3 regions of the Paenibacillus sp. FSL L8-0436 genome follow, and region 1 is predicted to be linked to each of the others. Evidence: riboswitches for the same ligand, from Rfam matches in the RefSeq annotation. Region 1 holds a riboswitch; each other region holds the start of a gene.
The links. Region 1 has a riboswitch for cyclic di-GMP ahead of NSS79_RS32295 (flagellar assembly protein A). Riboswitches for the same ligand answer to the same signal wherever they lie in the genome.
Positions count from the first base shown of each region.

Region 2: another riboswitch for cyclic di-GMP. It lies ahead of NSS79_RS14665 (hypothetical protein); the one in region 1 lies ahead of NSS79_RS32295 (flagellar assembly protein A).
Region 3: another riboswitch for cyclic di-GMP. It lies ahead of NSS79_RS11140 (S-layer homology domain-containing protein); the one in region 1 lies ahead of NSS79_RS32295 (flagellar assembly protein A).

Region 1 is NZ_CP151955.1:6,994,679-7,012,242, forward strand. Features, by position in the region: gene NSS79_RS32250 (DUF4879 domain-containing protein) at 1-183, opposite strand, end outside; gene NSS79_RS32255 (futalosine hydrolase) at 542-1,234, shown strand; gene NSS79_RS32260 (1,4-dihydroxy-6-naphthoate synthase) at 1,246-2,085, shown strand; gene NSS79_RS32265 (methyltransferase domain-containing protein) at 2,159-2,980, shown strand; gene NSS79_RS32270 (ABC transporter substrate-binding protein) at 3,173-4,246, opposite strand; gene NSS79_RS32275 (ABC transporter permease) at 4,243-5,073, opposite strand; gene NSS79_RS32280 (ABC transporter permease) at 5,063-5,875, opposite strand; gene NSS79_RS32285 (ABC transporter ATP-binding protein) at 5,865-6,971, opposite strand; gene NSS79_RS32290 (FUSC family protein) at 7,284-8,387, shown strand; cyclic di-GMP riboswitch class I at 8,657-8,749, shown strand; gene NSS79_RS32295 (flagellar assembly protein A) at 8,855-10,723, shown strand; gene NSS79_RS32300 (flavin reductase family protein) at 10,794-11,396, opposite strand; gene NSS79_RS32305 (DMT family transporter) at 11,412-12,302, opposite strand; gene NSS79_RS32310 (LysR family transcriptional regulator) at 12,399-13,286, shown strand; gene NSS79_RS32315 (aldo/keto reductase) at 13,326-14,300, shown strand; gene hcp (hydroxylamine reductase) at 14,388-16,040, opposite strand; gene NSS79_RS32325 (Crp/Fnr family transcriptional regulator) at 16,186-16,893, shown strand; gene NSS79_RS32330 (aldehyde dehydrogenase) at 16,968-17,564, shown strand, end outside.
Region 2 is NZ_CP151955.1:3,202,883-3,207,384, reverse strand. Features, by position in the region: gene NSS79_RS14675 (ketoacyl-ACP synthase III) at 1-766, opposite strand, end outside; gene NSS79_RS14670 (hypothetical protein) at 805-1,164, opposite strand; gene NSS79_RS14665 (hypothetical protein) at 1,304-2,359, opposite strand; cyclic di-GMP riboswitch class I at 2,410-2,501, opposite strand; gene NSS79_RS14660 (nucleotidyltransferase domain-containing protein) at 2,628-3,395, opposite strand; gene NSS79_RS14655 (sigma-70 family RNA polymerase sigma factor) at 3,517-4,098, shown strand; gene NSS79_RS14650 (DUF4179 domain-containing protein) at 4,067-4,502, shown strand, end outside.
Region 3 is NZ_CP151955.1:2,456,974-2,461,475, forward strand. Features, by position in the region: gene NSS79_RS11125 (VOC family protein) at 1-347, opposite strand, end outside; gene NSS79_RS11130 (SDR family oxidoreductase) at 394-1,173, opposite strand; gene NSS79_RS11135 (TetR/AcrR family transcriptional regulator) at 1,403-2,083, shown strand; cyclic di-GMP riboswitch class I at 2,356-2,449, shown strand; gene NSS79_RS11140 (S-layer homology domain-containing protein) at 2,501-4,502, shown strand, end outside.

The sequences.
Region 1 (17,564 bases):
TGTCAGTGTTACATTGGCAACTGTCTGGTTAGGACTAATGTTCTCCCAAATGAAGTTGTTGCCGTCAGATGTAATTCCTGTATATTGGAGATTGGTTAAAGCAGGCGCAGGTGCAGCTGAAGCAGCAACCGGAATCATAAATAAAGCCAAGACCATAAGAGAAACTATCCATTTTTTAATCATCAAAAACATCCTCTCCCGATTTTGTTTGACGTGACTAAAATGGTTCGTTGCTCACGGTATATTAAGCCTACTTATGAACGCCTCCCTTCAAGGCATTTTTACAATGAATAGATGTAGAAGCTAAACTCTAAATGAGATGTAACCCTACCGCAAGCTTCATAATACAGGAATATAATGTAATATTATTCCTTATTTTAGAATATTCTCATTGATAGAATTCGTCAATCTGCATTGTTAACATCCACAGAAATTCCCCAGTTTGACCTTAACTGCAAAACGGCGTATCCTTTTCCTAGCGAATATTGGCCTGTATTACCCAGCTGCATTACGAGCTATATTAATAGGAGGAGGCTGAGAAATGAAATCAGATTCTACTCCAATTTCTACCGGCGAAGCCGTGGAGGAAGCTCTGCCGCGCGTGCTGATCGTAACCGCTGTCGAAGCCGAGCGGGAGGCGGTCCTGCGCGGCCTGAGGGGCAGCAGCAGGTTCCACGTCATCGCTGCGGGCGCAGGCACCGCAGCAGCGGCGGCGGGCACCGCCGCCGCTCTGGCAGCCGGAAGCTACGGCTGCGTTATTAGCGCCGGGATCGGCGGCGGGTTCCCCGGGCGGGCGCCCGTAGGCTCGCTGGCCCTCGCCAGCGAGATGATTGCCGCCGACCTCGGGGCGGAGACGCCGGAGGGCTTCCGGAGCGCGGCCGAGCTCGGCTTCGGCCGCGTGTCCGTGCCGGGCCACTCCGGCACGGTGCAGGCAGTTGCGGCCGCGCTCGCAGCGGCCGGGCTTACGGTAAGCACAGGCCCTGTGCTTACCGTGTCAACGGCGACCGGCACCGCGGAGACGGCCGCCGCTCTGGCCGCGCGGCATCCCGGTGCCGTCGCGGAGGCGATGGAAGGCCACGGGGTTGCCGTGGCCGCCCGGCACTTCGGGATCGCAGCGCTGGAGCTGCGCGCGATCTCCAACCCGGTCGGCCCGCGCGACCGGGCGGCGTGGAAAATCAATGAAGCCATGGATGCTCTCGCGGCCGCGGCTGCGATACTACTGGAGGTGCTGTAATGACAACCGAACTGAATATTGCCTTTTCCCCTTGCCCCAATGACACCTTTGTGTTCCATGCCTGGGCGCACGGGCTAGTAGAGGATGCACCCAAGCTGAATGTTACCTTTGCAGATATTGATATTACAAACGGTCTGGCTGCTGATGGCGCCGGGCCTGAGGTGCTCAAAATTTCCTATGCTGCCCTTCCCTGGGTGCTGGAGCGGTACAAGCTGCTGCCTTGCGGCGGCGCACTTGGCCGGGGCTGCGGCCCGCTGGTGCTGACCCGCAAAGGGCCGGGCGCGATCAAACATCCCAAGGAGCTGTCGGGCCGCAGAATCGCCGTACCCAGTGAGCGCTCCACCGCCTATCTGCTGTTCCGGCTATGGGCCGCGCAGCAGGTACCGGGCGGTCCATCCGAAATCGTCGTCATGCCTTTCGATGAGATTATGCCTGCTGTGCGTGACGGGCAGATTGATGCCGGACTGGTGATTCACGAAGCACGGTTCACTTATCCTTCCTATGGCCTCCACATGCTGACCGATCTTGGCAACTGGTGGGAAAGCGATACCGGACTGCCTATACCGCTTGGGGCAATTATCGCCCGCCGCGATCTGGACAGCGAAGCCCTCTCCGGCTGGATACGCAGTTCGCTGCAGTACGCCTGGGATCATCCTACAGCAAGCAGAGATTATGTCCTGGACCACGCCCAGGAGCTGTCTCCGGAAGTCGCCAAATCACATATTGATCTTTATGTGAACGAGTTCTCGATGAATCTCGGGGAGGACGGCTACGCAGCAATCTCTGCTCTGCTGAACCGCGCCGCGGCCGAGGGTCTCGTGCCCGCCGTTGCTCCTGAGCTGCTTCGTTAGAGCTTGAAACAGATGACTTCGGAAGCTTTTAAATTTACAATGAAGCTAAAGATCAGTGATGGGAGAGGATTCAATGATTCCTGCAGGCAACAGCAAGCAAAACATCGACCGCTTCTTGGGATTTCAGGACGAATACGACCGTTACCGCCCGGAAGCCCCGCAATTGGTTACTGAATTGTTGACGAATTACTTGGGCAGCCGCCCTGCCCTCGTGGCCGACATAGGCTGCGGAACAGGACTGTCCACCTTTCTGTGGAGAGAGGGTGCCGACTCCGTAGTCGGCATAGAACCTAACCCCGACATGCTGGCCAAAGCGCTTGACAAGCTTGCCCGGCAAGGACAGCAACAATCCCTGTCCTTTATCCAAGGATACTCCAACCAGCTGCCCTTTGACTCTGGCAGTGTTGATATCATCACCTGCTCCCAGTCGTTCCACTGGATGGAGCCGGTAAGCACGCTGCAGGAAATCTCCCGCTGCCTGCGCCAAGGCGGGGTGTTCGCCGCATATGACTGCGATTGGCCGCTCGTACTACAGGCGGATATTGAAACCCGCTACAAACAGCTGATATCCGCCGCTGATAAACTGCTTGGTGTACTCCAGCCATCTGCCGAACAGGCGCATAAATGGGATAAAGAAGGACATCTGGGCCGGATAGAGGCCAGCGGCTGCTTCTCCTTTGCGCGGGAAATTGTTTTTCATAATACAGAAGAATGTAATACCGAACATTATGTCGGGCTGGCACTCAGTCAAGGCGGCATTCAAACCGTTCTGAAGCTCGGCTCTTCCGCACTGGAGCAGCTTATTTCCGATTTCTCCGTAGCGGTGGAGCAGTATTTTCAGGGCCGCACCCTGCCAGTACACATCAGCTACCGGATGAGAGTCGGGATCAAATAATGCTGGAAACGGCTATCTGTTATATAGAACCCAAAAAACTGATTTCTGAGTTTATCAGAGTGCATTTTCTCTTCAATTTAAGTCTCCCATCTTTACACGTCCCAACAAAAAAGCGCCCAAATACGGAATCTCCGCATTTGGGCGCTTTCTACTGGCTATGACTAACTGGCATGTTATGGTTATGCCACCAGCTTATTTCTTGTTCATCTTGAACTTCAGGAACAGCTCATTGTAATGGGCGAGCATCCGCTTGCCGAGGTTGTCGTAAACCTCCAGCCGGTCGGTAATTTCAGCCGGCGGATAGAAGCGGGTATCTCCGGAAATATCCTCCGGCAGCAGCGCAAGCCCTGGAACGTTAGGTGTAGAATAACCGACATACTCTGCATTCTTCGCCGCCACATCGGGACGGAGCATGAAGTCGATGAACTTATGCGCCCCTTCCACATTGGCTGCCGTGCGCGGAATGACCATGTTGTCGAACCATTTGTTCGAACCTTCCTCCGGCACCACATAATCGAGCTTGTCGTTCTCATCCATAATTTCCGAGGCATCGCCGGACCATACGATCCCGACGGCTGCTTCTTCGTTCGCCAGCAGCATTTTGACCTCGTCGCCGACAATGGCCTTCACATTGGGAGACAGCTTATTCAGCTTGGCCAGCGCTTCCTGCAGGTGATCCTCATTCCGGTCATTGACGGAATAATGCAGGCTGTTCAGCGCCATCCCCATGACCTCACGGGCCCCGTCAACCAGGAAGATATTATTGTTCAGCCTGCTGTCCCACAGGGAATCCCAGCTGCTGAAATCAATCCCCTTCGTCATTTCCGGGTTGTAGATAATGCCTACTGTTCCCCAGAAATACGGCACCGAATACAGATTTCCCGGATCGAAGGAAAGATCCATGAACTGCGGATCAATATTGGCCAGATTCGGAATCTTGCTGTGATCCAGCGGAAGCAGCAGCTTCTCTTCCCGCATCTTGGCGATAGCATAGTCTGAAGGCACAACAACATCAAAGGTTGTCCCGCCCTGCTCGACCTTGGTCAGCATCGCCTCATTGGAATCAAAGGTCTGGTAAATGACCGTAATCCCGGTCTCTTGCTCGAACTGCTTCAACAGTTCAGGTTCGATATAATCGCCCCAGTTATAGATGGTCAGCGTATTGCCGCCTGTATAACCCTCAGCCGAATTCAGCCTAGAAGCCAGGAACATCAGCCCAAATGCGACGATGAGAATCGCCAGAAAAGCATTCACCAGCTGTTTCATCTAGGCACCCCCACTTCAGCGGCCGGCTCTGCGATATGAACCGCCGGGCGTTGCTTCCGGCGGTTCAGGAAATAATAACCGACGACAAGCAAGATGGTGAAGAGGAAGATCAGCGTGGACAACGCGTTAATCGACAGCGATACACCTTGCCGCGCCCGGGAATAGATTTCCACCGAGAGTGTCGAATACCCGTTGCCTGTCACAAAGAATGTCACCGCGAAGTCATCCAGTGAATAGGTAAGGGCCATAAAGAAGCCGCTGAAGATCCCGGGTTTAATGATCGGCAGAATCACCTTGGTCAGCACATCGCGGCGGCTGGCCCCGAGATCACGCGCAGCATCGGTCAGCGTCGGGCTCATGTCCTGCAGATGCGGCAGGATCATCAGCACGGCAATCGGCACGCTGAATGCGACATGCGAGAGCAGGACCGACACGAAGCCGAGCTTGATCCCGGCAATCGTGAACAGGATCAGGAAAGACGCGCCGATAATGACATCGGGACTGACAATCAGCACGTTGTTCAGTGAGAGCAGTGTATTCTTAGCCCTCCGGCTGCGGATGCGCTGAATGGCCAGCGCGCCGATGATCGCAATCAGCGTAGCAATCGCCGAAGACAGCAGGGCAATCACCAACGTGTTGATCATAATAATCATCAGCCGCGTATCCTGCACAACCTCACGGTAATAATCCAGCGTGAAGCCCTCGAAGCCATGCATCGTCCCGCCGCTGTTGAAGGAATAGTACATCAGGTAGAAGATTGGTGCGTACAGCACAGCAAAGACCAGCACCAGGTACAGATTTGAAATTCCGTTCTTATTACTTCTCATGCCGCACCCCTTTCCGCGAGCTGCCCGACAGAATCATGAACAGCGCCATGATAACAATCAGGAAGACGGCAACTGTAGAGCCCATGCCCCAGTCCTGAGTGACCAGAAAATGCTGCTCAATGGCGGTGCCCAGCGTAATGACCCGGTTGCCGGCGATAAGGCGGGTAATCATAAACAGCGACAGCGCCGGAATGAATACCGCCATGCAGCCGGAGCGCACCCCGGAGATGGTCAGCGGGAATATGACCCGCCGGAACGTCGTCCACCCGGAGGCACCCAGATCGCGGGCCGCATCTACAAGGGACAGGTTCAGCTCGTCCAGAGCGCTGAAGATCGGCAGGATCATGAACGGGATAAAGATATATACCGAGACAAAGACAAAGCTGAAACCTGTAAAGAGGATTTGCTGCTCTCCGATGCCCAGCAGGTCAAAGACATTGTTGACCGGCCCGAAGGTCCCAAAGATACCGATAAAGGCATACGTCTTCAGCAGTAAATTAATCCATGTCGGCAGGATGATCAGCAGCAGCCACAGCTGCTTATGCTTCGTCCGGGTCAGCAGATACGCCGCCGGATAAGCCACCAGCAGCGAGAACAGCGTAATCAGGATCGCGTACCAGAAGGAGTTGAGCATCATTTTCATATATACCGGTGTAAAGAAGTTCACGTAGTTGTCCAGTGTAAGATGCCCGTCCAGATCAAACAGGGAGTAGTAGACAATCAGCAGCACCGGCGCTATGACGAACAGGGCGATCCATAAGTAATAAGGGATGAGGAAATACGACCGGCCCTTACTCTTCATGGCTCTCCACCTCGCCGTAAGCTTCCAGACGTCTGTCGAATTCTTCCTCCGTTTCCCCGAAACGCATAACATGAATCGCTTCCGGATCGAAATACAGCCCGATCTCGCTGCCGACCTCCGCCTTGCGCGTGGAATGGACCAGCCATTCGTGGCCGGACCCGTCGTAGCAGCTGATCTCGTAATGCACGCCGCGGAACAGCTGGGAATCCACGCGGACGCGCAGTTTGCCTTGTTCAACGGCAGCAATCTCCAGGTCCTCCGGACGGATCACGATCTCCACCGCTTCATTCGGCTTCAGCCCCGCATCCACACATTCAAAGCGGTGGCCGTTAAATTCAACGATATAATCCTCAATCATCACACCGGGCACAATGTTCGACTCGCCGATGAAATCAGCCACGAAGCGGTTGATCGGCTCATCATAAATATCGTTAGGCGTTCCGCTCTGCTCAATGCGTCCGCCGTTCATGACAAAAATCCAGTCGGACATAGCCAGCGCTTCCTCCTGGTCATGGGTAACGAAGATAAAGGTGATGCCCAGCCGCTGCTGCATTTCCCGCAGAATGTACTGCATTTCCGTGCGCAGCTTCAGATCAAGTGCCGAAAGAGGCTCATCGAGCAGCAGCACCTGCGGTTCATTGACGATGGCCCGGGCAATCGCTACACGCTGCCTCTGTCCGCCGGACATTTCATTAATGGCCCGCTGATCGTAGCCTACAAGGTTGACGAAACGCAGCGCTTCCTGCACTTTTTGCGTGATGACCTCTTTCTTAAGCTTCTTGATCCGCAGTCCAAAGGCCACATTCTCAAATACGTTCAGGTGCGGAAACAAGGCATAGTCCTGAAATACCGTATTGACCTGCCGTTCGTTGGCGGGAATGTGGTTGATGATTTTGCCGTTCAAATAAATGGAACCTTCCGTTGGTTCAGCGAACCCGGCGATCAGACGCAGGATTGTCGTCTTTCCGCAGCCCGAGGGTCCCAGCAGTGTATAGAATTTGCCGCGTTCGATCTCGAAGCTGACTCCTTTTAACACGGCTTCTTCATCGTCGTATTGTTTGGTAACCTGGTCAAAAGAAATAATAGTGCCTTCCAGGGTAGTTATGGCTAACGACCTCCCTTACCTTATGTAGTACAACCTATTTTACCCGCTTCTCGCAGGGAACAATCTAAAGTGGCATGCTCAGCGCTGATAAGCGACAATTCCCCCCTTCCTTCGACACACTTCAATATATATAGCATATAGGATTAATGCAATATATGCGATAGCTTACAATGTTAAAATGCAGCGCAGAAACTTAACAAGTTCGTAAAAACTGTACCCGTTATTGTTGTTTTTGAGTGCTATAATGAAAATTGCTGAAAACCTAAAAATGTTCTCTTATTGATGTGAAAGAAGATGACTAACATGAACGAGGGGTTACAGGACCGCCTTGAAAAATTCGGATTATCTCTATATATGATACGCGTTACGATTGCTGCTTCACTCTCCTGGCTTGCGGTTCACAGCCTGCACGGCGACAGTTATTTATACTTTGCACCGCTTGCCGCAATTCTTATCACCCAAGGAAGCGTCAAGGCTTCACTGGAAAAAGGGATTTACCGTCTGATGGGTGTTGTGCTCGGTGGAATTGTCAGCCTGCTCGTGGGCCATTTCTTCGACGTGGGGGCACTGTCTATTCTGCTGATGCTGCTGATCGGCATTGGTGTGGCCACCGCCTGCCGGATTAACATTCAAGCCGTTTCCCAGGTTGGTGTGACCTCTGTACTGGCATTGACCTTTTATCAGGACCCTTATATCGTGTGGAGAGTCGCGGAGACCTTAATCGGCGTGCTGATTGCCTTAATAATAAATATGATTATCGTCCCCCCCGGGGGATTCGTCAAGGTTAAACGCTTGGCACTGGAAGGGACCCTGCTGCTGGCCGATGCCTTGACCGGACTCGCCGCAGAGAGCAGCAGCTCCAAGCAGGCTCCGGAGAGGCTGGTGCGTTCCGGACAACTGCTGGCGAAGAGCGACAAGCAGCAGAAAGAGCTGCACTATACGTTATCCCATTATCAATGCCGCAGCGGATTGCGGTCATTGACACAGGCAACCTCGCATCTGCAAAAGGTTCACCGCTACGTCAAGGAGATCGCCGAGGAGATTTCCTTCCTTCCTGCACATTATGCCGCAGCTGACTGGATGACAGAGGTCGTAACGGCAACCGCAGACTGCATCGCCTTGTATGGAACCAAGACTTTGTCCGATGCCGAATGCACCCGTTCGCTCCCCGAAGCGCTGCGCCGTGCCCGGGATCTGCAGTTCGCCTGGTTCTCCGAGCTGCAGGGTCAATGCTCGCTGACAGCAGTCCGCGATCTCGGAGCCGTCTTCTCCCACCTTAACCGGGTGCTGGAGGAAATTGAACGGGCCGATTATGCAGCCACAGTTATACCGGCACCAGCCTCCGTCCGGTCCGGAAGCGCGCGCGCCGTACATCTTGTTAAAAGAGGGCTCTCCCACAAGCTATAAGCTTGGGAGCGTCCTTTTTTTTGCAGAAACGACCCTGTCCTTTGAGAAAAAGGCGGGGTCGTTTTTGCTTGTAATATCGCTTGGACTCAAAGCTGTCCCTTTTAAAGGGATACCAGAGAGATTTATTATTAATAAGTTGAAAAATTAATACTAAAGTACTAGAATTAAGCTTGTTTGTAGATTTATTTTGGCAACCAATCCAGTATTGAACATTCCCTGTCGATTTGAGTCGATTAAATGACCTCATGCTGAATGTATATCATTGATCTATTTTTTAAAGGCAAACTTCCCGAAAGGGCAGGACGCAAAGCGATGGGCCTAAGAATGTGAGACTATCCATTCATGGTCGCCAGGCTGCCAATTGAGATGTGACTTGGGTACCGGTAGGTGAAGACAATCTATCATAGTCCATGATGCTCTTTTCTGTACAGATGCCATTGATTATACGAAGAAGCGAGGTTAGAGTAATGCCACAGCATATCATCGAGAAATTCAGGCATGTATTTCATACCACAACGCCAATCGGGAACCCCGATCTTCCGGCTCTGCCCTCTGTGCAGGCTAAGCCGCTCCGTGGGGGAGATGAGGATAAGAACGGACGTATTATCGTACAGAACAACCAAATATTCATCACTCCTCCTCTGCCCGGCGGCAAACCCGCTGTCATTTCCTCCGTTCACCCTGTGGTGTTGAATATTAACCGGAAGACGGTGACAGATCCTACGGAAGTAACTCCCACAGACCGTATCACCTGGGAGATTTGCGAGAAGCCTCAGTATCAGATTACCGTATCCGAAGATAAACTGAAGGTTTACTTCACGCTCTACCGTGCAGAAAAGTACGCCTGGAAGCTCGCCAGCTCCCCGGCTGCAGCAGATGTCACGGTCCGGGCGGAACCAAATTGCGGCCTGCTGCTGTCCACCCTTACGGTGGACCAGATTATCGCCGGCTTCAAGAAAAGCTCCATTATGCGCGATCTCAATATCCCGGCTCTTTATGCAGAGCTGAACAACCCTACCTATCTCCCGGTCTGCATCGCAGAGGGTAAGGCCCCTATTTCCGGCAAGAATGCCCGGCTGGAGCTGTTATTTGCTGAGGACAGGGAATATGAATTCATTCGGACTGCCGATCCTGCAGATTTCCTGAACCATCCAAGGGTTCCTTTTGTCCAGGAGGGAGAGGTCATTGCCCGTAAGCTGCCTGCGGAAGAGGGAGTGCCCGGCATCGACGTGTATGGCGGAATTATTCCCTCCCCGCCGCCGCAAGACATTCAGCTGGTCACTAAAGAATGTATAACCCTGCTGGCGGACGGCGGAATCGCCTCCCTATGCCAGGGAAGGCCCCGCTTAACGGGATGCGGTCTGAACCGCAAGGTTTTTGATTTTCCCCAGACATATCTTGTTCCCGGGGACACGGACCCCGAAGCCGCCAAAATGATGTTCCCGGGTGATGTGGTCGCCACCAATGATATCGGAAACCAGACCATCCTTGAGGCGTTGGGAAATGTATACATATACGGCGACGTTACACATGCGACAATCACTGCTACAGGCAGCATTTTTGTCCAGGGCAAGGTTGTCGGCAGCCAATTGTACTCCGGTCATTATGGAGCGAGACATAACCGCCTCTGCATGTACTCCGCTCTCTTGATGGAGGAAATGACCAGTCTGAGAAAAGCGTCACAGCAGTTGGCGAATAACGTCCAATCACGCCAGCAAACCGTAAAATACGGTCTGGTGGTTATGCTGCTGCTGGAAAGCAAATTTGACCATCTCCCCGGCCTGATCAGTGATCTTCAGGATGTTATTGCCGGGATGAATCCCGATTATCCTATCGACACCGGGCAATTAAGACATATGCTGGAGGTATTCCTGCACCCGGGGCAGTTCACCGATTTCTTCACGGATGCTGTTCTTAGCACCTTTCTGAGGCTGTTGCAGGATTTGCATGACGCCATATCCGGGATGCAGGAGGAGAATACACGGATCGACATTGCCTCGTCACAGCATAGCATTATTAAATCCGGCGGAGATCTCCATGTTCATAAGGAGGGGATTCTGCACAGCCAGCTGTTCTCTTCCGGCAATGTCCGTTTCGTAATGAACGAAGCGGAGTGCACGGACTCCACAGTCGAGGCGGCAGGCTCCATCAGCGCACAGACTGTAGGGAAGCAGTCCTCCGAGAAATCGGTGCTTACCGCCGGCAATAATATTACAGTCCGCAAAATCTGCAACAGCGAAGTGACGATTGGAGAATATACCGCCAAGATTGACGGGACAGATGAAGATCTTGTCTTCACTGCCCAAAGCCTGCGGTTAAGAAATCAGGCGCATTAGCCTTCCTCTGCCCCAAAATATCTGATCTATATAGATTGAACTTATAATTCTTCTATTTTGGGATTGGCCGTCAAGATTCATACTGAGGTCTGTCCAGCTCGAACGTCCGGCCAATTGCTGCATAAGACGCGCCGGCCAGACGGCTGACCGGCTTCAGCTTGCCGATATCAATTCGGCCGTTATGAATCAGCTCATCCTCTACATGAAAACCTAGCACTTCGCCGATAACCATATCGCAATGCCCGAGCTCCACAAGCTGCACCAGCCGGCATTCCATCGCAATTTTGCATTCCTGTACGCGCGGGACCTTGACGGCTTGTCCGGGTACCGCCGTCAGCCCGGCCAGCTCAAGTTCGCTGATTCCGCCGGGTGCATTGATTGAGGTATGGTTGACTGCAGCAATATTATCCTCATCGACGATATGGACCACAAATTCCTTATTCGCGGCTATATTGCGCGGCGTATGCTTCATTTCTCCGCCTGCTTTGCGGACACAGGAGAACATGACCATAGGCGGATCATCATTTACAATATTGAAAAAGCTGAACGGGGCGGCATTCACGATCCCCGCCTCATCCACCGAGGTTACAAAGGCAATCGGTCTGGGCACAATGCTGCCGATCAGCAGCTTATAATTATCATGCGCTGTTTGTCTATCCGTCTGAATATACATGATTATCCCCCTGTCTTAACTTGTCAGCCGCCGTGCGGCCCGGCCTATCTTAACATTCACCAGAATAATACTGCATACGATCAGCAGCATACCCACTACCAGATTCAGCGTAATCTGCTCATTTAATAATACTACACTTGACCCGATCGAGATCAGCGGAATCAGGAAGGTGAATGAACCGACCTTGCTGGCCTCTCCTTCATTGATCAGCTTGAAATAAACCATCCACCCCAGCGCAATGACGAACACCGAAATGAACAATGTGTTCACGATAAAGGCGCTGTTCCATGTAATATCGGACCAGTTCTCCACAGCCGAACCGGCAGCCAGCAAAATGACGCCCCCGATCATGATCTGCATTGCTGTCATCCACAGCATATCTACCCGTACCGCATTTCGTTTCGTATACACCGTCGCCAAGGCCCAGCTTAGCGCGCTGGCCAAGGCAAGCCCTACACCCAGGGCGGAGATACTTCCGGTAAATCCGCCAATGCTGAGCGCAGCTACCCCGAGAAAACCAAGCAGCAAGCCGAACATCTTCATTCCGTACATACGCTCACCCAGCCAGATCCAGGCAAAGATACCGAGCAGCACAGGCTGTAGAAAGACGATGGCCGAGAATAGCCCTGAGGGCATATACTGCAGGCCGATCGTCTGGAACCCGTAATAGAAAACGATGCTGAGAAAGGCCGAAGTCAGATAGACCGGCCATAGCTTGCTGAAATGAAGGGCCTTCCTTTTAGGAAGCGCAGCAACAATGAGGATCACCCCGGCAATAACCGTACGGATTCCGGCAAACAACAAGGGCGGAGCGTAGGCTAGAGCAATCTTGGACAGCGGCCAATTGATTCCCCAGACAATAACCAGAAATATAAGCAAAGCAATGTTTTTCTTCCGCTGCTGCATCTCATCACCCCTTGTTCTATTTTCATTCCAAATGATACAATAAGCACAGTCATAATTGAAATGAATTATATTCATGAGGGGCATACCAAATCCGATATGAACAACAATCAAATTCGCCTATTCGTCAAAATTGCTGAGAGCGGCAGCTTCACCAAAGCCGGGCTGGCACTGAACATGACCCAGCCTGCAGTCAGCCGGGCCATCTCCGCGCTAGAGTCTGAGCTTGCAGTGAAGCTGCTGCTGCGCGACCGGCGCAGCGGGCTGATGCTCACTGATATCGGTAAGCGTGTTCTGATTATTTTTCGGGAAATTCTAAATGGGTTTGACAAGGTTGAGCAGGAAATCTCCGCTGAAAAGGGTCTGGAGAAGGGGCTCATCCGCATTGGGGCCTTTCCGGTGGCGTCTGCTTATTTTGTCCCCAAAATCATCCGTTCCATTACCGAGAAATATCCCGACATCGAGATTGTTCTCTATGAAGGTTCGGTTGCCGAGGTTAAGGAATGGCTGGAGACCAGGTTTATTGATGTCGGCTTCATTATTCCGCCGCAAGAAGAGTTTGCCACAATTCCGCTCTACCGGGAGAAACTGTACGCAGTGCTTCCTGGCGGCCATCCGCTCCGTGAGAAGCATGTCATCTGTGTCAAGGATCTGGAAGACGAGCCGATGCTGATCTGCCGGGCAGGTTATGAGCCTCCTGTCGTTGATTTGTTCCTTCGGGGAGGCAGCAAGCTGAATGTGAAATACGAAGTGAACAGCTACATGACCGCACTCAATATGGTTAAGGAGGGGCTGGCTGTTGGTGTCATGTCCCAGCTGTCCCTGCTGTCTCCGCCGCCGAATGTGATCATAAAGGAGCTGGCCCCCGATGCTTACCGGGATATCCATCTCGCCGTCCATACACTGGAGGAGACCTCGATTGCCGTCCGCTTATTTATGGACACTGCACTGCAGCTGTTCTCCGGGGCAGAACTGTCTGTGCTTTGACGAAATACACCACTATGCTGAACAAAAGGAGTGAACCACTTGAAATCTCACCGTTTGGGTAACAGCGGGCTGCAGGTCTCCGCACTGGGTCTGGGGACCAATTCCTTTGGCAAAAGAGCCGATCAGGAGACCTCCATAGATATCGTCCATGCCGCGCTCGATCAAGGCATTAACTTTATCGATACCGCCAATATTTATGCCGGCACCGAATCGGAGCGGATCATCGGACTGGCGCTGGAGGGCAGACGTCAAAGTGCAGTTCTCGCTACGAAAGCAGGTCTTCCGAAACACGAAGGTCCTAACGGCAGCGGCTCTTCCCGCCATCACCTGATGCTGGAGCTGGAAGGCAGCCTGCGCCGCCTGAAGACCGATTATGTAGACTTATATCAGATCCATACCTTTGATCCCTATACACCGCTGGAGGAAACGCTGCGGACCCTTGATGATATGGTATCCACGGGCAAAGTCCGCTATATCGGGGCTTCCAATTATGCGGCCTGGGAGTTAATGAAGGCGCTGGGCATCAGCGAAGCGCGGAAGCTGGTCAAGTATAGCTCGATTCAGTGCAGCTACTCCCTGGCTGACCGGACACCGGAGGCCGAGCTGGTTCCGCTCTGCCTGGATCAAGGACTTGGGATTATCCCCTACTTCCCGCTTGCCGGAGGTATTCTTACCGGCAAATATGCTAGTGAAGGCGCACCGCCGGAAGGCTCCAGAGCCGAAACCGATCCGAACTTCGGCCGCTTCCTTACCCCCGGCCGGATTGAGCTGGGGAACCGGGTCGGCCGGATTGCCGAAGAAACCGGCGCCTCTATGGCTGCGCTGTCCCTGGCCTGGCTGATGAACAAACCGGCTGTATCCACGGTGATTGTCGGAGCCACCCGCGTGGAGCAGGTGCAGCAGAATCTGCAAAGCGTTGCCCTCCAGCCGGATGCTGAGCTCATGGACAAGCTGGATCAGGCCAGCGGCACCTTCCGCAGCGGCGAGCCGTTCGCGGTGTACCGGCTGCCATAGCAGTTATCCGTAAATAAACAGAATAGGGGTACTTCTCATAGCAATGAGAAGTACCCCTATTTTCATATGGCACAAATGGCCATTCAGTTACACAGCTGCAATAAATTTCTCCATATCTTCTTGTACGGTTGTAATGCCGCTGATACCGAAGGTATCGACCAGCACCTTGGCTACATTCGGCGACAGGAAGGCCGGAAGTGTAGGTCCGAGGTGAATATCCTTCACACCCAGATACAGCAGTGCCAAGAGTACAATTACTGCCTTCTGCTCATACCAGGCAATATTGTAGGAGATAGGCAGATCGTTAATATCCTCAAGTCCGAATACTTCCTTGAGCTTCAGGGCAATCACGACAAGCGAGTAGGAATCATTGCATTGGCCGGCATCCAGTACACGCGGAATCCCGCCGATGTCGCCAAGCGCAAGCTTATTATATTTGTACTTCGCACAGCCTGCCGTAAGAATCACGGTATCTCCCGGCAGTTCGGCAGCGAAATCGGTATAATAATTGCGGCTCTTCATCCGGCCGTCACAGCCGGCCATTACGAAGAACTGCTTGATGGCGCCGGTCTGAACAGCCTCAACCACCTGATCGGCTACGTTCATTACAGCCGCGTGGGCAAATCCGCCGACAATCTCGCCGGTTTCGATCTCTTCCGGAACCGCACAGCCTTTGGCCTGTTCAATGATAGCGGAGAAGTCCTTCGCTCCATTGGCATCCGCCGAAATATGCTGCACTCCCGGGAAACCGGTATTACCCGTAGTATACAAACGGCCGATATAACTCTCCTTCGGCGGCACAATGCAGTTCGTCGTCATGAGAATCGGTCCGTTGAAGCTTTCAAACTCCTCCGCCTGTTTCCACCAGGCATTGCCGTAGTTGCCCACGAAATGGCTGTATTTCTTAAAAGCAGGATAATAATGTGCCGGCAGCATCTCGCTGTGTGTATACACATCCACTCCGGTACCATCGGTCTGCTTCAGCAGCGCTTCCATATCCTTCAAGTCATGCCCGCTGATCAGAATCCCCGGATTCCGGCCTACACCGATATTCACCTTGGTGATTTCCGGGTTGCCATAAGTCGTGGTATTGGCCCGGTCAAGCAATGCCATCACATCGACACCCAGCTTGCCGCACTCCATCACAAGTCCAGTCAGTTCATCCGCCGTGAGTGTATCATCCAGAGTCGCCACCAGACCTTTTTCCATAAAAGCATGTGCGCCTTCTTCGTAATAGCCCAGCACTGCGGCATGCTCCATATACGCCGCCATTCCCTTCAGCCCGTAGGTCAGCAGTTCACGCAGGGAACGGATATCCTCATTCTCTGTGGACAGAACTCCTACCGTCTCCGCCTTCGCCTGCAGGGCCTCATCGGTGTCTGCCGTCCAAAGAGCCGCGTCATGCCCGGCATAAGGAACCTCTACTCCGGCTGCCTGCAATTTACTGCTCCACTGGGAGCGAAGGATCAACCCTTCTTTGATTCTGGCAATGAAAGCTTCAGGCATGAAATTAGCATTGGTAATTGTAGCGAACATACCCTCTATAATAAATTTCTCCGTGGTAGAGTCGGTCATTCCAAGCTCCCGGCCCCGGCGTGCAAAGATGGAAATACCCTTTAGCGTGTAGATCAGCAGATCCTGAAGATTTGCCACATCGCTAGTTTTCCCGCAGACTCCCTGAATCGTACAGCCCGATCCCTTAGCCGCTTCCTGACATTGAAAACAAAACATATTGCTCATTGCACGTTCACTCCTTTAATAGGTATAGGCTACCAATACAGGACTCCGTTCGCCCCGCCTTTACAGTTAAGGCTAATTGTAGTAGACTTTCGCCATACAATCGGTAACGGATGTTACCAGATGCTATAAATTTGGAGGAAATGCTATGAAACCGGAGCCCGCTGTACTGCAATCCTGCCTGCTGTTCCGCGGGAAATCCGTGAAGGAAATCGAAGCGGTGCTGCAAAAAATAACATATACCGTAAACAGCTTTCATAAGAATTCACTGATCTTGGCGGAAGGCGATACTGCGGACAAACTCGGCATTGTGCTGGAAGGACGGATTGAGGTTCAGAAAACCCATCCTACCGGCAGCAGTGTAACCATTGCCCATCTAAATCAGGGACAGACCATTGGCGAAGCGGTGTTGTTCCGCAGAGAAAATATAGTTCCGGCTACTGTTACAGCCACAGGCCCCTGCTCCGTCATGTTTATCGGCAAGCAGGAGCTGCTCCGGTTGTTCACCACAGACACGGACATGCTCACACGTTTCATTGAGAATCTGTCGGAGCGCCTGGTGCTGGTCAACCGGAAGATCGAAATATTATCAGCCGGCCCTCTGCGGCGGCGGGTGATCAGCTTTTTGCTGGAGCAAGCCGCTCAGCAAACCTCCGAGGTCATCCGGCTGCCCTTCAGCAGAAAAGAATGGGCGGAGCATTTGAACACGGCCCGCCCGTCACTATCCCGTGAAATGGGCTATCTGCGCGATATCGGCTGGATTCATTTCAAAGGCAGCAGCATTACGCTGCTGAATATGATGGCTATGAACGACTACATCCGCACCGTCCCTTCGGCTCCCGGCCAGGATAAGTAATTCCTGCCGGAAGCTATTCTCGGGGATACACGAACACATCTATATCTACACATCATATATTGGAGGCTTTACTTATGTCAGAGTTAACAGCCCAAAGCGTTGAACAGATGCTGGCCGGGCACAGTGAGTGGTTTCACAGCGGGGCTACGAAGGAGCACGCCTTCCGGCTTCGCCAGCTGCAGAAGCTGAAAGATGCCATCCGCCGCAATGAGGCGAAAATTATCGCGGCCCTGCATCAGGATCTGCGCAAGAGCGAATTTGAAGCCTATGCGACGGAAATCGGCTTCACGCTGGACAGCATTGGATATATGATGAAGCATCTGAAGCGTTGGATGAAGCCGGTCAAGGTCAAATCCCCGCTGCATATATTTCCGGCCAAAAGCCGGATCCTCAGCGAGCCCTACGGAACCGTGCTCATTATCGGCCCCTTCAATTATCCGTTTCAGCTGCTGATCGAGCCGCTCATCGGGGCCATTGCCGCCGGTAACTGTGCTGTACTGAAGCCCTCGGAGAGCACCCCGGCCATTACCGCCGTGATAGAGGATATGATCAGGGAAACCTTCGAACCGTCCTATATCCGAGTAATTCAAGGCGAGAAAGAAGCCACCAATCTGCTGATCCATGCCAAATTTGATTATATTTTCTTCACCGGAAGTGTCCCTGTCGGCAAA
Region 2 (4,502 bases), 3.6 Mb from region 1:
AGTGCTTCACATCACTTTTTGTATATCCATGTTCCTGAAGCAGCTGCTCAATATTGGATACTGCTGTCGGGAAAGCCACATTGACGTTGTACTCCGGATGAAGATAGATTTTCTTCTCTTCAAGCGACAGATGTTCTCCGTACATTTGCGTCATGCCTCCGGCAGGGAACTGCATATCCTCCGCCTTCTGCGTATTGGTGTAGTACGCCGAATCTATCAGACCGGAATCCGTATCCTCCACTCTCTCCAGCAGAACCGCACAGGCCGCATCTCCGCAAAGGCCCTTGGATGCCAGGTCCCCTTCTTTGTAGAAACGGGCAATCTGCTCCGACCCTACAATGAGTGCGTATCTCACTCTGGGCGTGGATATCATGGATCGGGCTGCTTGGTCAGCAGCGACAACCATACCTACACAGTTGGCATTGCTGTCATAGATAATGCAGGAATCTTTACCCTCCAGCGCCTGATGCACAAATGCAGCATCTGTCGGAGCGCTGAAATCATGTGTTCCTGAGGAGAATACGATCATATCCAAATCGCTTCCGCTGAGCCCACAGCTCTTCAATAACTTTTTGGATGCTTCAATAGCCATATAAAGCGTGCTCTCTTCATAGTCCGCCGCGTAATAACGATCCTTACGGCCAAAGAACTCCCAAATGCCGATAAGCTTGTCCGCTGAAGCTCCGGCCTGCAGAGCCAATTCCTCATTGCTGATCTTATAGGCAGGATGGTACACTTCGGTGCTTACTATTTTGACATTAGCCATGGTTGACCACCCTCTGCTTTAGATTTAGGATATACGATTTAGGATTTAACGATTGCCCAAGCCTCTTCCACCGTATCCACAAAATGTCCTTTAAATCCGGCGCTTGGAGCTACTCTCTGTAATTGAGATTTGGCTACTACTTTCTTCGGATTCACCAGAACCGCATGTTTAAAACTGTTATACAGCACATAGCAGCGTTCCAGAACCGGCAATATCTCCGGCTTGAAGGGCGCCATATCGTTGCAGTCAATAATCAGAGACATCTCGTGGATCGGCAAAGTCGGCATGGACACCTCGAATATTTCCACTTCTTTTACCGTTTCAGCCAATTCGGCAAATCCATGCAAGCTGATGAAGATGGTGTTGAATTCCGGGTACATTTTAGTTTCTGCGATCATTTTTTAATGACACTCCTCTTAGTTGTTTTTTTCAATTTGCGGTTGCGGGATTCATTGGAAATAGGTTCATACCCAAGATTTACCGCTTTACTACTATCGTCAAATTGCACTGTTTTTTTGATAGTTTCTGAGAATTCATTTATGGCGTTCTGACTATTGTACGAAGCACAATATAGTCATTTGCGTCGCGTGAGATCAGTGTGTCTTTATTAAAATACACAAAATTGTCCGCACTGCGGTTTCGTTCCCCAAGCAAAAAGAGTTCCCCGTTTCGGAGGTTCACTCCGCGGGCTACCAGTTTATTGTTCATCATTTCCGAGAACACCGCATAATTGTCACCTACAAGTAATAGATCATTCCGGTCGCCAATTACCCATTCACGTTTGAGCAATACTTTAACCGGGGCTCCGGCTTTACTGCGGTCCATCGTCATATAAATGAAGTAATTTTTGGTCTTCCCGGCAGCATCCACTTCTTTGGAGTCAATCATCCAGACAATATCTTTACCATTCGAAGCTACGAGGTTGAAGGATTCATTTTCTTTCAGCTTGTAAAGCTCAGTTGTTTTTGAACTTGGCAGATCATACAGATACAACGTGCCGGTGTCCCATTTGCTATAGATGAACTTGTCATCTACAAACTGGTGGACCTGATCAAAACCGAGATCATTGATGGTCTGAGTTTCCAGTGTCGTTTTGTTAGTGAAGTAAAAATCTGAGCCACTGCTGTGTACATAATATTTGTCACCCACACCCAGTAATTCCGGAGTTTTCACTTCCAGCGGAAGCTCGCTTGTTTTTTTGGTTTTCAAATTGTACTGTACCAGCTTCTTCGGATAGATATTAATTTGTTTAGTCACTTCAATTGTGGACTCATAATAATAAACACTGTCTCCCAGGAGCTGCAAGTTCGTTTTGAACGTGTTAGTAGAAGTAACTTTCTCCGTCGTCTTCTTCTTCCAGTTATGTAGGTACAGCTGATAAGCCCCTTTGCTATCCTTCTCCAGTGAAGCGATCGTGTCACCCGTGAACTTGTAGTTGTAGTCAAGCGGCATGTTATATGCAGTTTTGACATCTGTAAAAGTGTACTTCGCAGCTGCGTGGACCGGACTGGCAATCAGGGGTCCTGCAGCCAAGACCGCAGCCAGAATAAACGCTAAGCCTGGCCTTATTTTGTGGCGAATCTTCAAAAACATGTTTTTTTATTCTCCTTTTGTTGTATTTAGACAACAAAAAACCAAACTACATGAGCGTCCCCGCTGTCATGCCGCTTTCGTGAGCGGTTTAGACCGGTGGCTTTGCGTCTTCCGCCTTTCGGCGGAGTTGCCTTTGTTCATCAGCTGGCGCTTCCGAATCACAAACATATTTTGGTATTTATTATCTATCTAAATTTATAATTCGACAAGAGTAGTCATTATCCTCCTTTTTTCTCACATTCAAATATTGTTCGCTGTACCTGTTTTGTTACGATAGTGCGTAGATCCGTTTGACCATAAAATCGAAAAAACGCTGATTCCAGTTCTCTGACAGCCTTTCGGTCAATTCTGCAATTAACGCTGCAGCGAGGTCCACCAGCTTCTGGACAACTGAAGGTAATGCATCCGGTCCAAGACCATTTAACGCTCCTGTTAACTCATCCAGTTGCTGTGGACTGAGTTTGCGATGCAGTCTCTTGATGCCGAGCTGCGCTGTAAAAGGATCTATTACATGCCGCAGAACGGTCATTAGATCTGCCGCCAGATGACTGCCGAGCCGATGTGCCCAGAGCAAATCGCCGCGAAGATACGCGGTCTCAAATTCCAGAAGGCTGAAAGTGAAACCGGAAAGGAGCCTCGTAATCTCCGCATCCGACATGGGGAAGCTCTCTGCCTTGTAATTGGCAAGACATCCCTCGGGATCATGCAGGACAAGGATTTGCTCGATTTGTTTCAGACTCTCCTCAGTCACTGTATAAAGATCGAAATGCAGACCGTCTTCAAACACGCCAACAATTTGCGGCCCTACAAAGTTAGCTTCCGACCAGAATATCAGCGGTTTATAGCTCTCCATATGGGATATTCTGCGCGCTAAAAAATCCGTCAAGCCCTCGCTGTGGACCAAACAGTACAAATCAACATCCGAGTAAACATCCTGCTCTCCTCTGGCATGTGCGCCTTTCAGAAATACTGCCCTGACTGCCGGATCACCCTTTACGGCCAAGCCTATCAGACGGATTGCTTCGTCTTGTTTCATTCTCTCTTCCCCCTGCAATGTGTAGTATGATCTGAACATAATCTTTCTTTTTTTATTAAAAGTGAGAAATATTGTGGCGCTGGTGCGTCTTATATACAAATAAATCAATTGGAGGCACTGGATGAAGGCACAGGAAAACGACGAACAAATCATTGCCGAAGTGCTGCAGGGCAACCAGGAGGCCTTTGCGGTACTCGTAGACAAATACAAGTCGAGCTTGTATGGTCTGCTGCTCGGTATGGGCGCCAGTCACCAGGATGCACAGGATTTGGCCCAGGAAACTTTTATCAAAGCATACCAGAAACTCCGCGAGCATCATGGCCAATCAAGCTTTACCGCTTGGCTGTACGCCATTGCGATCAACCACTTCAGGTCACTGAAAAGGCGGAAATCCCCAGGCCTAACAAGCAGTAACTTACTGGAGGAGAAGGATCGCGGGCCAACCCCTGAAGAGCAGTATATGCGTAAGGAAGACGAGCTTGAAATGCACCGGAAATTGTCCAAGCTTCCAGAACGATACCGGATTGTACTGCTGCTTCGCTATACCAATGAATTATCCTATGAGGAAATCTCAGCGATAACGGGAATGCCTATGCACCAGGTCAAAAATTGTCTCCACCGCGCCCGCCAAAAGCTGAAGAAACAATGGTCGAAATCCAGGGAGGGTTCCAATGAAAAAATGGGCTTACACCAATCACAATGACTTGTCCGGCACTGATAACGATCTATTGACGGATTCACAATTGTATACAAGCTCTAATCTAGCTGATGATTTCACAGAGCGCGTTATGGAACAAGTTCGCAATACAGAGATACTGCCCGCCTCCGGGCAACAATTATCCGAGATATCCGGAATGCAAAAGGGCCGCACCCTAAAAAGAGGTTTAAAGTGGGGCAGCACTGTTGCTGCAGTGATAGGAATTGCTTCATTACTGTTTTTCATTGGCAGATCAGGTACGGTCTCAGAGACGCTGTCCAACCCTCCACAGAAACCGTTCCTCCTTGCCAACCAGTGGGCAGAGCTTGGTCTGCTGGACGCCAGAATACTCGGAGTGGTGCAGCAGCCTGGCATAGAGAAAACCGATAAAGGTTATACCTTTGTCCTGC
Region 3 (4,502 bases), 2.9 Mb from region 1:
TGTACCTCGAAACCGTCCGGATCCAGTACATAAAAGAACGATATGCGTGGATTCGGCGTGATCGGACCACGCGCTACCGGGATACCCTGGCTTTTGAAACTCTCTATTGCCTCATCCAGTGACGCCACCTCGAACCCAATGGACACACCGCATTCCGGCTTCAGAGCCGGGTCGCTTCCCTGAATAAGCTCGATCTTGGGCTGCCCCTCCGTGCCTAACATAACAATCTGTCTTCCTCTGCTCTCAAATCTGCGGTCAATCGGAAGTCCCAGAATGCTGTGATAAAAATTAAGGGATGCCTCCAGATCCCGCACCCTGAGCGTAATCCAATTCATGCTCAATATCATGTATCCTATCCCCTTTTTGTGGATTTTCTATTTTGTTCATTATACGCTATTTTGGGGCAAGCATGTTTCCAACAATCCGCAGACTCTGCTTTCGGGTAACGAATCTGGACAACTGTGCTCCGAGGTAATTTTGCGAGCCTGGAACAGTGTATATCTTCTTTTTCGCGAGTGAGCGCAGCGCAGTCTCAACTACCTGCTGTGGAGTTGCTTTCTTCCCGACTGAAGCATCCTCAGTCCCCACGACGGTGAAGAAAGCTGTATCGGTAGAACCGGGGCAAAGTGCAAAGAACTGGACTCCACGGTCACGATTCTCCCACCATAATGCGTCTGTAAAGGACAAGACAAAAGCTTTGGTTGCCCCATACACAGCCATATAGGGGAGCGGCTGAAATCCTGCGGTGGACGATACATTGATCACAGTACCAGAGCTTCTGCGCAGCATATCCGGCAAGAATAAATGAGTCATATTTACGACGGCAGCAACATTCAACATAATCTCCTCATGCTGCCGCTGACCTGAGATTTGCTCGAACCTCCCATGAGTGGCAAATCCGGCATTATTGACCAGCAGCTCAATCTCAAGCTTCAACAGCTGGCATTGCTGGAACAATTCGCTTGGTGCACTTGCTTCCGTAAGATCCATAGCTATGACTTTGACTTTGATGTTATAGCTTCTTTCGAGTTCCGCTGCCAAGTCATCGAGTTTGTTCTTAGATCTGGCTACGAGAACCAGATGGCTTCCTTGTTTAGCCAGCTGTATTGCGAATTGTTCGCCAATGCCGGAAGAGGCACCCGTGACTAGCGACCATTTTCCTTGAATATTCATAAAATAACTCCTCCTATTAAAACGATGTATTCGTTAAGAAACAGTGTTTCCTATTGAAATCATAGTAACCTGCTGGCTGGAGAAAGTCAAACCTTCTTTTTTTAAAAATTTGCAAGAAGATATGTGTATGTAGGATTGACTTTGTGGAATCGACTGTATAGAATGCGTGGTATATGATTGGAAACTGCGTTTCCCGAGAATAACAACATAACTAAAGAAGGCGATTAAGTTGAATGAACCTAACAATTTTGCTGACGCAAGCAATAGAAAGCTGACAACCTACCAGGAAGCCCGCTTACAGAACACAGCTAGTCTTCGTCAACTCGTAGTTGATGCAGCAGCCTTTATTCTTCAGGAAGAAGGGCCGGAAGCTGTCACCGTGCGAAAAGTAGCTCAGAAGATGGGTTGCTCGACCAAGATCATCTACAGTCTGTTTGCTAATAAAGAAGGTTTAGCCCAGCAATTATATCTGGAGGGCTGCAAAATACTCTCGAGCGAATTTGAGAGTGCTTCACAGTCAGAGGATCTGCAGCAGTATTTAATTAATCTGGCAGAAGTGTATTGGGAATTTGGCCAGCGCTATACCAGCTACTATAAATTGATGTTTGGGGGAGCATTTGCAGATTTCAAACCGGATGAGCAGAGCATGAAAGGCACTGTTACTGCTATGCGGCGCTTGTTATCCGTGATTGTCAGCGCTCAAGAGCAAGGCCTAATTACTGGTGATTCAAATGCGGAATTTATTGTAGGTACGATTTGGTCCTCTCTTCACGGAGTGATTCACCTGCACATAGGAGGACATTTGGGAAGTGTCGCAGCGTCGCACGCAGTGTATAAAGGAACGGTAGCTCTGCTTGCAAGCTCACTGTTTGCACCTGCAGCCGCAGCCAAGCATTTAAAGCAGGAGTAGTTAGTGAAATCCTTTATATAAGGCCTGGGTTCGAATCCTGAGAGTCTATAACACAATTAAACGGCAGAGATGCCGTTTTTTTGTTTCTAAATTTGTTATAAATCTTTACAAATGCCGAAGAACGAAGCCTATTTCCGAAAAAAAGGAAAAGGTATATAAGTAAGGGAGAACTAGAACTTATTAATTTTATAGGGATAAATTCCGATAAAGAAAGAGTCCTGTACAACTAAAGTCACACCTGCATACCCATAACGGGACAGAAAAAACCGAGTTTGAAACAAAGGCAAATCCGTACGAAAGTCGGAGACGCAAAGCCACGGGTCTACTTCATCCAAAGGAGGATGTTAAGACAGCCGGGCCGCTCAAGGCACTTGGTTTTTTGGCGTGCCTACAAATAGCGCTGGGGGAGAGAAGTAAATGAGGTTTAGAAGGAAAGGGAAGTTTTCGCGGACGGTTGTGTCCGCAGTGGCGGTGAGTATGCTTGTGGGCCTGTTTAGCGGAGGCCTTAGCATGAAGCAGGTTTTGGCTGCCGGGACCGATCCGGGTAGAACGGACTATAACGTATCCGGCAACCGGATCGTATGGCTGGAAGCAGAGGCTGACGGGGTGAAGCAGGTTCACGCGATGAATCAGGCCAGTGGTGCCAGCACTGTTCTTACATCGGGTTCATCTGCCAAGGATGCGCCTTATGTGAGCGGCAACGTTGCAGTGTGGGCCGACAAAGGAACAGAGCAGGAGTCTTCACTGAACTGGGATATTTACACTGCCGATCTTGAGACGGGTACACGAAGAAAGCTTAACAAACAGTCTGGCACATATGGCAATCCGACTACGGATGGAGTCGGTGTGGTTTGGTACGAGCGCAAAAATTACGGCAGCATGATCTATCATGATCTGGCTACGGGCGTTGAAGCCGACCTCGGCGAAGGACGTTTCCCGGTGCTGGCCGGCGGCAATGTAGTGTATAAGAATGCCCGTGACGGGGGGCTCAGTCTGCTCCATTTGAAAAGCGGGGCTACGCGTGCACTGGTTAGTCTGGGCGGAGCAAGCTATGTGGACTGGTTTGTTTTTAACGGCAGCGATGTACTGTTTAAGCAAAAAAATGGGGCTTCCGAGAGCAAATATGTGATTCTGAATATCAAGGATCTGACTGCTCTGCCTGTGGATCTCACCGAGATGAAGCCTGGAGGAACCCAGTATGCCTTCATGTCGATAGGTGAAGGGCAGGCAGTTTTTCAAGAGGAGAGGGACGGTGCTGCCACATTGCAGCAAGTGAACCTTTCTACATATGCAGTGAAATCACTGCCAGCAATAGAGCCCGGAACGAAGCTGATCGGCATTACCGGGGATAAACTGCTTTACAGCAAGAAGGATGATTACATAGAGTCGATTGACCTGAAAGAAGGATCAACCCCTCCGAGTCCGGGAGCCACTCCAAGTCCAGGGGTAACCCCAACCCCAGGAACGACTCCAGCTCCAGGGACAACCTCAAATCCAGGTGCAGTTCCAAATCCAGGCGCAGATCCGAACCCGGGTTCAGCCCCGGAAGTGAAGACCCCTGTAGTAACCGGAGCCAAGGACAGTCAGGTTATCGGAAGTGCTGGAGGTACTTTGTCTGTACTGAATGGCTGGGCACGGCTGGAGATTTCAGCAGGAACCTTCCCTGACAATACCACTGTAAGCTTGGCCCAAGCTGAGCTGGAGAAAGAAGTACTGCTCGACGCAACCGGCAAAAAACTGCTGAAGGCAGGTTCAGCGTGGCAGGTGCAAGCGAGTGCTCCGTTCCTGATGCCGGCCAAGCTGACGGTAGGGTACCCGAAGGAAGCGCCTTGGACGACAGGCCGTGAGAAGCTTGGAATCTATAGCAACGATCCGGCAAAAGGCATATGGAACTATATTGGCGGAGTGACTGCGGCGGAAGACGCCGTTGTTCAAACCGGAATTACAGCTTCCGGACTATATGCGGTAATGCTGCGCGGAGCTGAATTCACAGATATGTCAGGCCACTGGGCGCAGCAAGCTGTAGAGGTGCTAGGGGCTAGGGGGATTGTGAACGGGATGAACGGAACCGCTTATGCGCCAAAAGGGATCCTGACCCGGGCTGAATTCACCAAGCTGCTGGCAGCAACTCTTGGATTGCAGCCGCAGCGGCCGGAGACACCGGCTTTCCGTGATGTTTCAGCTGCGAACTGGTCCTACCCTTATGTGGAAGCAGCTGCAGCGGCAGGAATCGTAACGGGAGAAAGTGGACTTTTTCACGGTAATGATCCGCTGACCCGTGAACAGATGATGGTGATGCTGATGCGGGCAATAGACAGCACTATCGGCAGCCGGGCTTCTGCTGCAGAATCTGCCAAGCTTGAAGCTGAATTGGGCGGATATAAGGACAACGGCAGCGTTAGCAGTTGGGCAAGGGATT